Promicromonospora sukumoe: one gene and its partner. The protein of the gene in region 1 binds, or shares a complex with, the protein of each later gene. Links are inferred from orthologs where the notes say so. Each region holds a gene or a part of one and is shown on either strand. Other genes may lie near its edges.

The links.
Region 2: the proteins of uvrA (region 1) and mfd are in contact, whole or in part, in a crystal structure (PDB 4DFC), measured with the Escherichia coli proteins. The link is inferred for Promicromonospora sukumoe from one-to-one orthologs.

The regions. Positions count from the first base shown.
Region 1 is NZ_JACGWV010000001.1:2,887,990-2,894,375, reverse strand. What follows is about bases 2,012-5,527. They hold uvrA (excinuclease ABC subunit UvrA), read left to right. Parts: upstream 2,012-2,381; coding sequence 2,382-5,327; downstream 5,328-5,527. Other genes in these bases: FHX71_RS12810 (OsmC family protein), read left to right, coding at 5,410-5,527; FHX71_RS30040 (tetratricopeptide repeat protein), read left to right, coding at 2,012-2,300. Outside these bases: more of FHX71_RS30040, read left to right, coding at 1-2,011; more of FHX71_RS12810, read left to right, coding at 5,528-5,895; excinuclease ABC subunit UvrC, read left to right, coding at 5,993-6,386. UniProt on the Escherichia coli protein: The UvrABC repair system catalyzes the recognition and processing of DNA lesions. UvrA is an ATPase and a DNA-binding protein. A damage recognition complex composed of 2 UvrA and 2 UvrB subunits scans DNA for abnormalities.
Region 2 is NZ_JACGWV010000002.1:772,013-779,075, reverse strand. What follows is about bases 2,198-6,390. They hold mfd (transcription-repair coupling factor), read left to right. Parts: upstream 2,198-2,590; coding sequence 2,591-6,190; downstream 6,191-6,390. Other genes in these bases: FHX71_RS20435 (ABC transporter substrate-binding protein), read left to right, coding at 6,306-6,390; FHX71_RS20445 (acyltransferase family protein), read right to left, coding at 2,198-2,436. Also shown: FHX71_RS20450 (MFS transporter), read right to left, coding at 1-1,058; more of FHX71_RS20445, read right to left, coding at 1,366-2,197; more of FHX71_RS20435, read left to right, coding at 6,391-7,063. UniProt on the Escherichia coli protein: Couples transcription and DNA repair by recognizing RNA polymerase (RNAP) stalled at DNA lesions. Mediates ATP-dependent release of RNAP and its truncated transcript from the DNA, and recruitment of nucleotide excision repair machinery to the damaged site.

The DNA of each region.
Region 1 (6,386 bases):
GGGCCCGGCTCGGCCCCGGCGACGCCACGCAGACTGCCCTCGACCTGCCGCTGTCCCACGACCTCACCGACGACGCCGTGCTCCAGGCCGCGGTCACCGCGTTCGCCGGGCACCTCGGCGTCCCGGACCCCGACCTCGGCGACGCGCTCCGGGCCGGGCCGGACCCGGCGGGGCCGGACCTGTCCGGCCGCGCGGCCGGGACCCGCGTGTCGGACCTGCACGCGGCCGCGGCCCTCGTCGCCCTCGCGGCGGCGGGCGTGCCGGTCCCGGCCGACGAGCCGAGCCCGCTGCGCGCGCTCCTCGACGTGGCGGTCGCCTCCTGGGCCGGGTCGGCGCGCGACGCCGGGCTGGAGCTGAGCCTGGAGGAGGTGCAGGACGTCGTCGCGGCGGCCTGCCTGCTCGGGGTGGACGACACCGCGGCGGCCCGCGACGTGCTGCGCCGCGTGGTGCCGGGTCTTCCGGTGCGCGCGGGCGCGCGCTGGCTGCTCGGGCTGCCGGCCGCCGCGGGGGAGCTCGGGTCGGGCCCCGGGGGGTCGGACAGGCTCGGCGACCTGCTCGTCGTGGACCGGCTCGGCCGGTCGGTGTCGATGGTCGGCTCGTGCACGTGGGGGCTGTCCCGGAAGGCCGCGCTGCGCGTGGTGCGGGTCGCGCGGCGGCTGGAGGTCGAGCTGTCCGAGCTGCCGGCCGCGACCGCGCTGGCCGCAGAGCTCCTGCGCCGGGCCGCCGACTCCGCGGGCGACGACCCGCGCACCCTGCGCACCGCCTTCCTGCTCAAGCAGCGCTCCGTCGTCGACGCCTCGGTCGACGACGTGGTGCGCGGCGAGCGGCTGGTCGCGACCGCGAAGGACGCCGTGGGCCGGGCGGAGGCCCTGGTCGACCTCGGCACCGCGCTGCGGGACGTGGCGCGCGTGAGCGAGTCGCTGCAGATCCTGGAGGCCGGCGTCGAGGCGTGGCGGCGCATCGCGGCCGGTGACCCGGACCGCTACCGCACCGCGCTGGTCTCGGCGGTCAACGTGCTGGGCAGCGCGCGCTGGCGCGCCGGCAACGCCCGGGACGCGCTCGTGGCGCACCAGGAGGCGGTCGAGCTGTGCCGGGCGGCCCCCGAGCGCGACCGGGGCTGGTGCGACGCGGAGAAGGCGCGCGTCCTGATCAGCCTGAACGTCGCGCAGAACGACATCGGCACGCCGCAGGACGAGGACGAGTCCTTCGCCGAGATGCTCCCGATCCTGCGCGACCTGGTGGAGCGCGACCCGCGGCAGTGGTCGGTGTTCCTGAGCACGGCGCTGTCCAACCGTTCGGTGACGCTGACCGAGAGCCGCCCGCCGGAGGCCCTGCCGTTCGCCCTGGAGGCCGTGGAGCTCAGCCGCCAGATGGTGCTGCAGGCCCCGAAGCGGCACCGCAACGAGCTCGGGTTCGCGCTCACCAACCTGGCCAACGCCTACGCCGCGCTGGGCCGGGACCACGAGGCGGTCGCGCCGCTGGCCGAGGCCGCCGCCGTGCGGCGCGAGCTGACCCGCGAGAACCCCGCCACGCACACCTGGACGCTCGCCTACACGCTCGCGTCGCTGGGCGCGGTGCGCTCCCGCCTCGGGGACCTCGACGAGGCGATCGCCCTGGAGCGGGAGGCGGTGCTGCTGCGCCGCCGGCTGGCCCGCGAGCAGCCGGCGCGGTACCGCCGGATGCTCGCGGCCTCGCTGTCCAACCTCGCGGTCACGCACTCGCGGGCCGGTGAGCCGGAGGAGGCCCTGCCGCTGGAGCGGGAGGCGGTCGCCATCCGGCGGGGCCTGGCCAAGGACGGCCAGCCCGGCGAGGAGCACCTGGCGCACTCCCTGTCCAACCTCGGGGTGCTCTACGCCGAGCTGGGCCGGGCGGACGACGCCGTGGCGCCCACCAAGGAGGCCGTGGACCTGCTGCGCCTCCTCGCCACCGACGACGCCGGCCGGTTCGAGCCCGCCCTCGCCGACGCGCTGCTGAACCTCGGCGCCGCGCTCATCGACGCGGGCCGTCCCGAGGAGGGCGTCGAGCCGACGACGGAGGCCGTGCGCCTGCGCCGGGAGCTCGCGCGGCACAGCCCCGACGTGCACCTGCCGGGCCTCGCGGCCGCGCTGACGAACCTCGTCTCGGTGCACCTCGACCTCGGCATGTCGGACCCCGCTGCCGAGTACGCGCAGGAGGTCGTGAATGTCCGTCGTCGGCTCGTCGACGGCTCCTACGCCCACGAGCAGGACCTCCTGCGAGCCCTGGACCTGCAGGCTCGCGTGCGCCGCTCCGGCGCCGTCGACGGCCGCGCGATCCGCTGAACGCCGCGGGTGTGACGAGTCTCCCAGACTGATCCGTAGAACACCCGTGCGAATGTCGGTGGTCCGCCCTAGGATGCCTCTGTGAGCAATCGTCTCGTCGTCTCCGGTGCCCGTGAGCACAACCTCAAGAACGTCGATCTGGACCTCCCCCGGGACCGTCTGATCGTCTTCACAGGGCTCTCCGGCTCGGGCAAGTCGTCGCTCGCGTTCGACACGATCTTCGCCGAGGGTCAGCGCCGGTACGTCGAGTCCCTGTCCGCGTACGCGCGGCAGTTCCTGGGCCAGATGGACAAGCCCGACGTCGACTTCATCGAGGGCCTGTCGCCCGCGGTGTCGATCGACCAGAAGTCGACCAACCGCAACCCGCGGTCCACCGTCGGCACCATCACCGAGGTCTACGACTACCTGCGCCTGCTCTACGCGCGCGCCGGCACGCAGTTCTGCCCGGTGTGCGGCGAGAAGGTGCAGTCGCAGACGCCGCAGCAGATCGTGGACCAGATCCTCGAGCTGCCCGAGAACACCCGCTACCAGGTGCTCGCGCCCGTCGTGCGCGGCCGCAAGGGCGAGTACGCGGACCTGTTCAAGGAGCTTCAGGCCAAGGGCTTCTCCCGCGCCCGGGTCGACGGCGAGGTCGTGCAGCTCACCGACCCGCCCACCCTGGAGAAGAAGCTCAAGCACGACATCGAGGTGGTCGTGGACCGCCTCGTCGCGCGCGACGGCGTGCAGCGCCGGCTCACCGACTCGGTGGAGACCGCGCTCGCGCTGGCGGGCGGCCTCGTGATGATCGAGCTGGTCGACGCCGACATCGACGACGTCACGCGCACCCGCAAGTTCTCCGAGAACCGCGCCTGCCCCAACGAGCACCCGCTGGCTCTCGACGAGATCGAGCCGCGGACCTTCTCGTTCAACGCGCCCTACGGCGCGTGCCCCGAGTGCACCGGCATCGGCTTCCGCCTGGAGGTCGACCCGGACCTGATCGTCCCCGACGACGAGCAGACGCTGCGCGGCGGCGCCGTCGCCCCGTGGGCGCAGACGTCGTCGGAGTACTTCGAGCGGGTGCTGTCCGCGCTCGCCGAGGAGATGAAGTTCTCCATGGACGTGCCGTGGCGCGCGCTGCCGGCGCGGGCCCAGCAGGCGATCCTGCACGGGCGCGACCACAAGGTGCACGTCAAGTACAAGAACCGCTGGGGCCGCGAGCGGCAGTACTCGACCGGGTTCGAGGGCGCCGTGACGTTCCTGGAGCGCCGGCACCGCGAGACCGACTCCGACTGGTCGAAGGAGAAGTACGAGGCCTACATGCGTGAGGTCCCGTGCCCGACCTGCGGCGGCGCCCGGCTCAAGCCGGAGGTGCTCGCGGTCAAGGTGGACGGCCTGTCCATCGCCGACGTCTGCCGACTCCCGGTGGGCGAGGCCGCGGAGTTCCTCAAGGGCATCGAGCTCGGCGTCCGCGAGGCGCAGATCGCCACGGAGGTGCTCAAGGAGATCCACGCGCGCCTGGGCTTCCTGCTCGACGTCGGGCTGCACTACCTGACGCTGGAGCGGCCCGCGGGCACGCTGTCGGGCGGCGAGGCGCAGCGCATCCGGCTCGCCACCCAGATCGGCTCCGGCCTGGTCGGCGTCCTGTACGTGCTGGACGAGCCGTCGATCGGCCTGCACCAGCGCGACAACCGCCGGCTCATCGACACGCTCACCCGGCTGCGGGACCTGGGCAACACGCTGATCGTCGTCGAGCACGACGAGGACACGATCCGCGCCGCCGACTGGATCGTCGACATCGGCCCGGGCGCGGGCGAGCACGGCGGCCACGTCATCCACTCGGGCGACTACGCCGGGCTGCTGGAGCAGAAGGACTCGCTCACGGGCGCCTACCTGGCCGGGCGGCGCTCCATCCCGGTCCCGGCGCAGCGGCGGGCGATCGACAAGGACCGCCAGGTCACGGTCGTGGGCGCGCACGAGAACAACCTGCGGGGCGTCGACGTGTCGTTCCCGCTCGGCGTGCTGACCGTCGTGTCGGGCGTCTCGGGATCGGGCAAGTCGACGCTGGTGAACTCGATCCTCTACACGGTCATGGCGAACCAGCTCAACGGTGCCCGCCGGGTGGCCGGACGGCACAAGCGCGTGACCGGCCTGGACAACCTCGACAAGGTGGTCCACGTCGACCAGGGTCCGATCGGCCGCACGCCGCGGTCCAACCCCGCGACGTACACCGGCGTCTGGGACCGCATCCGCAAGATCTTCGCGGAGACCGAGGAGGCCAAGGTGCGCGGCTACGGGCCGGGCCGCTTCTCGTTCAACGTCAAGGGCGGGCGCTGCGAGGCGTGCGCGGGCGACGGCACCATCAAGATCGAGATGAACTTCCTGCCGGACGTCTACGTGCCGTGCGAGGTCTGCCACGGCGCGCGTTACAACCGCGAGACGCTCGAGGTGCACTTCAAGGGCAAGACGGTCGCCGACGTGCTGGACATGCCGATCGAGGAGGCCGCGGAGTTCTTCAAGGCGTTCCCGGCCATCTCGCGGCACCTGTCCACCCTCGTCGACGTCGGCCTCGGGTACGTGCGTCTCGGCCAGCCCGCGCCCACCCTGTCGGGCGGCGAGGCGCAGCGCGTCAAGCTCGCGGCGGAGCTGCAGAAGCGGTCGTCGGGCCGCTCGGCCTACGTGCTGGACGAGCCGACCACGGGCCTGCACTTCGAGGACGTGCGCCGGCTGCTCGGCGTGCTCCAGTCGCTGGCCGACAAGGGCAACACGGTGATCGTCATCGAGCACAACCTCGACGTCATCAAGAACGCCGACTGGGTCATCGACATGGGCCCGGAGGGCGGCAGCGGTGGCGGCAACGTCGTCGCGCAGGGCACGCCCGAGGCCGTCGCGGAGGTTCCGGAGAGCCACACCGGCACGTACCTCGCGGAGATCCTCGACGGACACGCCCGCGCCGGGGAGGTCCCGGTGCTGCCGGCGACGAACGGCGCCGCCAAGCGCAAGGCCCCGGCGAAGAAGACCAGCCGGGCGAAGGCAGCGGCGTCGGCCTGAGGAAGGCTCCGTCCGAAGCACCCGGGAGGCCGTCACGCGTGCGTGATGGCCTCCCGGCCGGGTGACCCCTAGGGTGGGCCACATGAGCGGAGCGACGCATGACTACGCCGTGACGGTGCGGTGGACCGGCGCGGGGGACACGGGTACGTCGTCGTACACCGCGTACTCGCGCGACCACGAGATCGACCTAGCCCACAAGCCGCCCCTCCTGGGCTCGGCGGACCCGGCGTTCCGGGGAGACCCGGGCCGGTACAACCCCGAGGAGCTGTTCGTCGTCAGCCTGAGCCAGTGCCACATGCTGTGGTTCCTGCACCTGGCGGCGGAGTCGGGGCTGGTCGTGCGGGAGTACACGGACGCGGCGACGGGCACCATGCGCGTCGAGTCGCGGGGCGAGGGCGCCTTCTCGGACGTCACGCTGCACCCGAAGGTCGTGGCGGACCCTGGCGAGCTCGCGACGGACGAGCACGTGGCCGCCCTGCACCACAAGGCGCACGCGATGTGCTTCATCTCGCGGTCGGTGAACTTCCCGGTCCACGTCGCCGCCGTGCCGCTCGCCGTCTCCGCCTGACCTGACGTGTCAGACCTACAGGTCCCCCGGGTGACCTGTACGTCTGACACGGTCGCCTCGATCACTGTGTGTCAGTGGTAGCGCATAGGTTGGGGGAATGGCGGATCCAGCGACCTATCGACCCAAGCCGGGAGAGATCCCGACCGCGCCCGGTGTCTACCGGTTCCGCGACGAGCACGGCCGGGTCATCTACGTGGGCAAGGCGAAGAACCTGCGCCAGCGCCTGGCGAACTACTTCCAGGACGTGGCGCACCTGCACGAGCGCACGCAGCGGATGGTGACCACCGCGGCGTCGGTCGAGTGGACGGTGGTGGGCACCGAGGTCGAGGCGCTCGCGCTGGAGTTCACCTGGATCCAGCAGTACGACCCGCGGTTCAACGTGAAGTACCGGGACGACAAGTCCTACCCGTACCTCGCCGTGACCCTCGGCGAGGAGGTGCCGCGCGCCCAGGTCATGCGGGGCGCCAAGCGCAAGGGCACCCGGTACTTCG
Region 2 (7,063 bases), on another replicon or contig:
GCCGTGCCGATCGCCGTGCCGCGCACCGCCGCGGGGACCAGCGCGCTGGTCAGGGCCGACAGGACGCCGTCCGTCGCGGCGTAGAAGGCGCCGAGCAGGACCAGGGCGACCACCGTCGTCGTCGCGCCCGCGAACGGAGCGGCCGCGCAGGCGTAGGCGGCCGCGAGCAGCAGGTGCCCCCAGACCAGGACGCGCCCGCGGCCGACGCGGTCGGCGAACCGGCCCACCGGCACCGCGAGCAGCATGTAGACGGCGTTCGTGCCGACGTACAGGAGCGGGAACCACTGGGTCGCGAACCCGTCCCGGTCCTGCAGGGCGAGGTAGACGAACCCGTCGCCCACGGTCAGCAGGCCGAGCAGCCCGGCGACGACGAGGAGGCGCACCGTGGCGCCGCCGCGCAGGAAGCTCCACGAGAACGGCCGTCCGGCGAGCTCCAGGCCGCCGGGCGCGTCGCACGTGCAGCCCTTGCACTTGGGCAGCCCGCGGGTCTCGCGGGTGCGGTGGGTCTTCAGCCAGGCCGCCTGCCGGGGCCGCAGGTCGGGGACCAGGAGCACGAGGGCGCCGACGCCGAGCACCGCGGCGCCCAGCGAGATCACGAAGACCGTGGTGTACCCGTCCGGGATGGCCCAGAGCACGATGAACGCGAGCAGCGGGCCGAGAGCGGCCCCCGCCGTGTCCAGGGCCCGGTGCACGCCGAAGGAGCGCCCGAGGTTGCGCGGGTTGGCCGACGCCGCGATCAGGGCGTCGCGCGGGGCCGTGCGGATGCCCTTGCCCACGCGGTCCGTGACGACCAGGCTCGCGATGGCGGGCAGTCCCGCGGCGAACAGCAGGCCGACCCGGGTCAGGGCGGACAGCCCGTAGCCGACGGCGGCGACCCACTTGGGCCGGTCGGTACGGTCGGCGGCCCAGCCGCCGGCCACCCGGACCAGCGCGCCGGCGCCCTGCACGAGGCCGTCGACCACGCCGTACGCGACCACGGACAGGCCGAGCGCCGCCGTGACGTAAAGCGGCAGGATCGCGGTGACCGCCTCGGACGAGACATCCGTCAGGAAGCTCACCACACCGAGGGTCACGACGGTCGACGAGACCCGCCCGGTACGGCGGCGCGCGGCGTCCTGCCGAGCGGGTGGTCGTGTGCCCGGCCGGTCGGGGGACGGATTTCCGGCCTGTGTGCCGGTCCCTCCCGGAGCAGCGCGGAGGAGCCCTGACATGTCGCTCAGGCTACGACCGGGGTCCCAGGTCAGGACTGGTCAGACAGGGGTGAACTGCGTTTCTCACCCGGGTGAGGCGGGGCGGCCCTAGACGTGTCAGACCCACAGGTCACCCGGGGGACCTGTGGGTCTGACACGGGGCGCTCAGCGGCGCTCAGCGGCCCGTTAGCCACTCGGGCGGGGCGAACAGCCAGCGCAGGCCGATCCGGGGGGCCAGCGCGCCCAGGCCCAGGCCGACGGCGATCGCCGCCGCCCAGAGCAGCACCGGCAGCACCTGCGACTGCGGTGCGGGCACCCAGATCCCGTTGCTGTAGAGCAGGAAAAGCAGGTAGAGCACCACGGAGGTGTGGGTGACGAAGACCGGCAGCGTGCGCGCGCCGAGCCAGCGCAGCCCGAGCGCGCCCGGCACGCGGGAGGCCAGCACGCTCACGGCCACCCCGGCCGGCACGCCGGCGACGTTGGCCAGGAGGTAGAGGCCGGGCATGTCGGCGAGGCCGAGCTGGCGCACCGTGACCTGGATGCCGAGCCACAGGGCCACGGCGCCCACTGCCCAGAGCCACGTGACCCGCTCGGCGAACCGTTCGAGCCACGGCCGCAGGTGCAGGCCCGCGAGGAAGAACACGGCGAACTGGGCCGTGCCCCGCCACGCGATGCTCTCCGGCTCCCAGCCGGCCAGCGCCCACCCGCTGACGGCCGCGGCCGCGAGGAGCTGCACCCACCAGGGCACCCGGCGCAGCGCCCGCGCGACCACGAAGAACGCGGCCAGCGTCCAGAGGAACCAGAGCTCCGACCGGGGGGCCAGCAGCGACCAGGTGAGCTCGTCCGCGAGGATGCCCCAGTCGGCGTCGGCCACCTGGTAGTAGCCCGTGACCAGGCGGACCACCAGGGAGATGGGCTCCCAGAGCACGAACACCCAGGCGAAGTACAGGAGCTTGCCGCGGGCCAGCCGGGACCACGGCACGGTCGTCCACTTGCCGGCGAACATCCCGGCGACGGCGAAGAACAGCGGCATCCGCAGGCTGCGCAGCGTCTCGTTCACCTCGCGCAGCACGCTCACCTCGTAGCCCGTCGACCACGTCCAGTTGGTCGCGTGGTAGAGCACCACCAGCCCGATGGCCAGGCCGCGCGCGGCGTCGGGCCAGTCGAGCCGGACGGCGGAGCGGGGCGCGGCGGCGCGTCCCGGGGCGGGTGTGCCGTGCCGCGGGGTACCGGAGGGGGTGAACATCGCCGGTCATCGTAGGACAGAGCGGGACGGAAGGCACGGCCAGAGCGGTGTCAGTGCCCAGGAGTAGCCTGGGACCCAGCCCCTCACCCATGCCCCTACCCCGGGTCGTGCCCGTGAAGGGCCCGTCGTCGTGCGCCCTCGAAGGACAGAACCCATGAACCTCACCGGCCTGCTCCCCACTCTTCTGCGTGATCCCGGCGCGTCCGCCGCCGTGGAGCACGTGCGCGCCCGCGGCTTCGTGGACGTGGTGGGCCCGGTGGGCGTACGCCCGCCCCTGCTGGTGGCGGCGTCCGAGCAGCGCCCCCTGGTGGTGGTGACGGCGACGGGCCGCGAGGCCGACGACCTGGCCGCGAGCCTGCGCGGCTACCTCCCCGAGGACCGGGGCGACGAGGTCGCCGTGCTCCCCGCCTGGGAGACCCTGCCGCACGAGCGGCTCAGCCCGCGCGCGGACACCGTGGCCAAGCGGCTCGCGGTGTTCCGCCGGCTCGCGCACCCGGCCGAGGGGCACGGCCAGGCGAGCACGATCCGGCTCCTGGTGATGCCGGTGCGCGCCCTGCTCCAGCCGGTCGTCGAGGGGCTGGGGGAGCTGGCGCCCGTCCAGCTCGAGACCGGCACCACCGCCGACCTGACCGACGTCGCCGAGCGGCTCACCGCCGCCGCGTACACGCGGGTCGACATGGTGGAGCGGCGCGGCGAGTTCGCGGTGCGCGGCGGCATCCTGGACATCTTCCCGCCCACCGAGGACCACCCGCTGCGGTGCGAGTTCTGGGGCGACGAGGTCACGGAGATCCGTTGGTTCGCCGTGGCCGACCAGCGCAGCCTGGAGATCGCCGAGCACGGCGTCTGGGCCCCGCCGTGCCGCGAGATCCTGCTGACCGACGCCGTGCGGGCCCGCGCCGCCGACCTCGTGGAGACCCTGCCGGGCGCGGTCGAGATGCTCGACAAGCTCTCCGCCGGCGTGGCCGTCGAGGGCATGGAGTCGCTCGCGCCGGTGCTGGTGGACCGCATGGTCCCCGTCCTGGAGCTGGTGCCCGACGACGCGCTGCTCGTGGTGAACGAGCCCGAGCGCGTGCGGCGCCGCGCCCACGACCTGGTGGCGACCACCGAGGAGTTCCTGGCCGCCGCCTGGACCGGCGCGGTGGCCGGCGGGGCGGCCCCGATCGACCTGTCCGCGGCGTCCTTCGAGACCTTCGCCGAGGTGCGCGAGATCGCGGCCCGGCGCGGCCTGGGCTGGTGGACCCTGTCCGCCTTCACGCAGGACACCGAGCTCACCGACGGGTCGGACGACGCGTCGTCGGGCGCCGACGAGACCGTGCTCACCGTCAGCGCGCGCGACGTCGAGTCCTACCGCGGCGACCTCGCCCGCGCCCTGGACGACGTGCACGGGCTGCAGGTCGCGAGCTGGCGGCTCGTGCTGACCACCGAGGGCCACGGGCCGGCCAAGCGCATGACCGAGCAGCTCTCCGCGGCCGGCACCGCGGCCCGGCTCGCGGTGTCGCTGGAGGAGGAGCCCGAGCCCGGCGTCGTGCACGTGCTCGCGGGCGGCGTCGGCAAGGGCTTCGTGGCGCCCGACCTCCAGCTCGCGGTCTTCTCCGAGCAGGACCTGACCGGGCGCGCCGGCTCGGGCACGCGCGACATGCGCAAGATGCCCAGCCGGCGCCGCAACGTCGTGGACCCGCTCCAGCTCAAGGCCGACGACTTCGTGGTGCACGAGCAGCACGGCGTCGGCCGGTTCGTCGAGATGGCGCAGCGCACCATGGGCACCGGCGGCAACCGGGCCACCCGCGAGTACCTCGTGATCGAGTACGCGAGCAGCAAGCGCGGCCAGCCGGGTGACCGGCTCTTCGTGCCCACCGACCAGCTCGACCAGGTCACCAAGTACACGGGCGGAGAGTCGCCGTCGCTGTCCAAGATGGGCGGCGCCGACTGGAAGAACACCAAGGCCAAGGCCCGCAAGCACGTCAAGGAGATCGCGAGCGAGCTGATCCGGCTCTACAGCGCGCGCATGGCGACGCAGGGTCACGCCTACGGCCCCGACACCCCGTGGCAGCGCGAGCTGGAGGACGCCTTCGCCTACGTGGAGACGCCCGACCAGCTCGCGACCATCGACGAGGTCAAGGCCGACATGGAGAAGTCCGTGCCGATGGACCGGCTGGTCTGCGGCGACGTCGGCTACGGCAAGACGGAGATCGCCATCCGCGCGGCCTTCAAGGCCGTGCAGGACGGCAAGCAGGTCGCCATCCTGGTCCCCACGACGCTCCTGGTGCAGCAGCACTTCGAGACCTTCTCCGAGCGGTACACCGGGTTCCCCGTGAACGTGCGTGCGCTCAGCCGCTTCCAGTCCGCCAAGGACTCCGAGGAGACGCTCGCCGGCCTCAAGGACGGCAGCGTCGACATCGTCATCGGCACGCACCGCCTCATCACCGGCTCCGTCGCCTTCAAGGACCTGGGCCTCGTGGTCATCGACGAGGAGCAGCGCTTCGGCGTCGAGCACAAGGAGACGCTCAAGCAGCTCCGCACCAACGTCGACGTGCTCGCCATGTCCGCCACCCCCATCCCGCGCACCCTGGAGATGGCGGTCACCGGCATCCGCGAGATGTCCACGCTGGCCACCCCGCCGGAGGAGCGCCACCCCGTGCTCACCTACGTGGGCGCCTACGAGGAGAAGCAGATCGCGGCCGCCCTGCGGCGCGAGCTGCTGCGCGAGGGCCAGGTCTTCTACGTGCACAACAAGGTGGAGACCATCCAGCGCGCCGCCGGCCGGCTCGCCGAGCTCGTGCCCGAGGCCCGGATCGGCGTGGCCCACGGCAAGATGAGCGAGCACCAGCTCGACCAGGTGATCCGCGCCTTCTGGGAGAAGGAGCTCGACGTCCTGGTCTGCACCACGATCATCGAGACCGGCCTGGACATCTCCAACGCCAACACCCTGATCCTGGAGCGCTCCGACATGCTGGGCCTGTCCCAGCTGCACCAGCTCCGCGGCCGCGTCGGCCGCGGGCGCGAGCGCGCCTACGCCTACTTCCTGTACCCGCCCGAGAAGCCCCTGACCGAGACGGCGCACGACCGGCTCGCCACCATGGCCGCCCACACCGACCTCGGCGCGGGCATGCAGATCGCCATGAAGGACCTCGAGATCCGCGGCGCGGGCAACCTGCTGGGCGGCGAGCAGTCCGGGCACATCGCCGGCGTCGGCTTCGACCTCTACGTCCGCATGGTCGGCGAGGCCGTGTCCGCGTTCCGCGGCGACCGCGAGGAGGAGACCCCCGAGGTCACCATCGAGCTGCCCGTCGACGCCCACCTGCCCGAGTCCTACATCGCCACCGAGCGGCTGCGGCTGGAGGCCTACAAGAAGATCGCGACCGCGCACGACGCCGGGGCGCTCGCGGAGGTCCGTGCCGAGCTCACCGACCGTTACGGCGTGCTGCCCGACGTCGCCGCCGCGCTGTTCGACGTCGCGGACTTCCGCAACCACGCGCGCGACGCCGAGCTCACGGACATCACGGCGCAGGGCAAGTACATCCGGTTCGCGCCGGTGAACCTGCCCGAGTCGGCGCAGCTCCGCCTCAAGCGGCTCTACCCGGGCACCATCCTCAAGCCGGCCATCCGCGCGGTCCTGGTGCCGTTCCCGACCACCGCGCGGATCGGCGGGCGCCCGCTGCGCGGGACCGAGGTGCTGGAGTGGGCGCGCGGCCTCATCGACGCCGTGATTCTGGCGGACGTGGGGGCTGCCGCTAAGGTCGGCACACGCTCGTGACGCCGGGGTCGCTGCCGTGGGAGTAGGTGAAACTCGAATTCACAGCAAACGACCCGGACCGTATAGGCTCCACCCGCGTAACCCGCTCATCATGTCGTTTTGTGGAGGACACCGCATGGCTCTCGGACATCGCGTGCGTGGACACCGCGCACGCGCGGTCATCGCCTCGATCGCGGCGACGACCGCGCTCGGCGCCCTGCTGACCGGCTGCGCGACCGATTCCGACCCGGCCGAGGGTGCCACGCAGGCGGTGGAGGTGCGCCCGGAGCTGCGCGCGATGCTGCCGGGTGAGCTGCGGGCCGAGTCGGCACGCATCGCCGTCGGCACGGAGTCGGGCTACCCACCCTTCGAGTACACCAACGAGGCCGGCCGCATCGTCGGCTTCGAGATCGACCTGTTCGACGCCGCATCGAAGCGGCTCGGGCTGAAGTACAACTTCGTGGACATGCCGTTCGACTCGCTGCTGGGCGAGCTCTACGCGAGCAACGTCAACGCGCTCGCCGCCGCCATGTCGGACACGAGCGAGCGCCAGATCGACTACGACTTCGTCGACTACTACAACGACAGCGACGCGATCATGGTCCCGGCCGGTAACCCGGAGGGCATCAAGGTCCTGGCCGACCTCTGCGGTCGTGTGGTGGCCGTGCTCACCGGCTCGACCCAGGCCGACGCGCTCGCCGCGCTGAACGCCAAGGAGTGCGCGGCCAAGCCGGCCAAGGTGCTGCAGTTCGACACCGACGCCGACGCGCTCGCCCAGGTACAGGCAGGCAAGGCCGACGCCGAGCTCACCCAGTGGTCGACCGGCGCCTACAACGCTAAGCAGGTCGGCTCGGGCGACATCTTCGAGGTGGGCAACACCGAGATCATCAACCC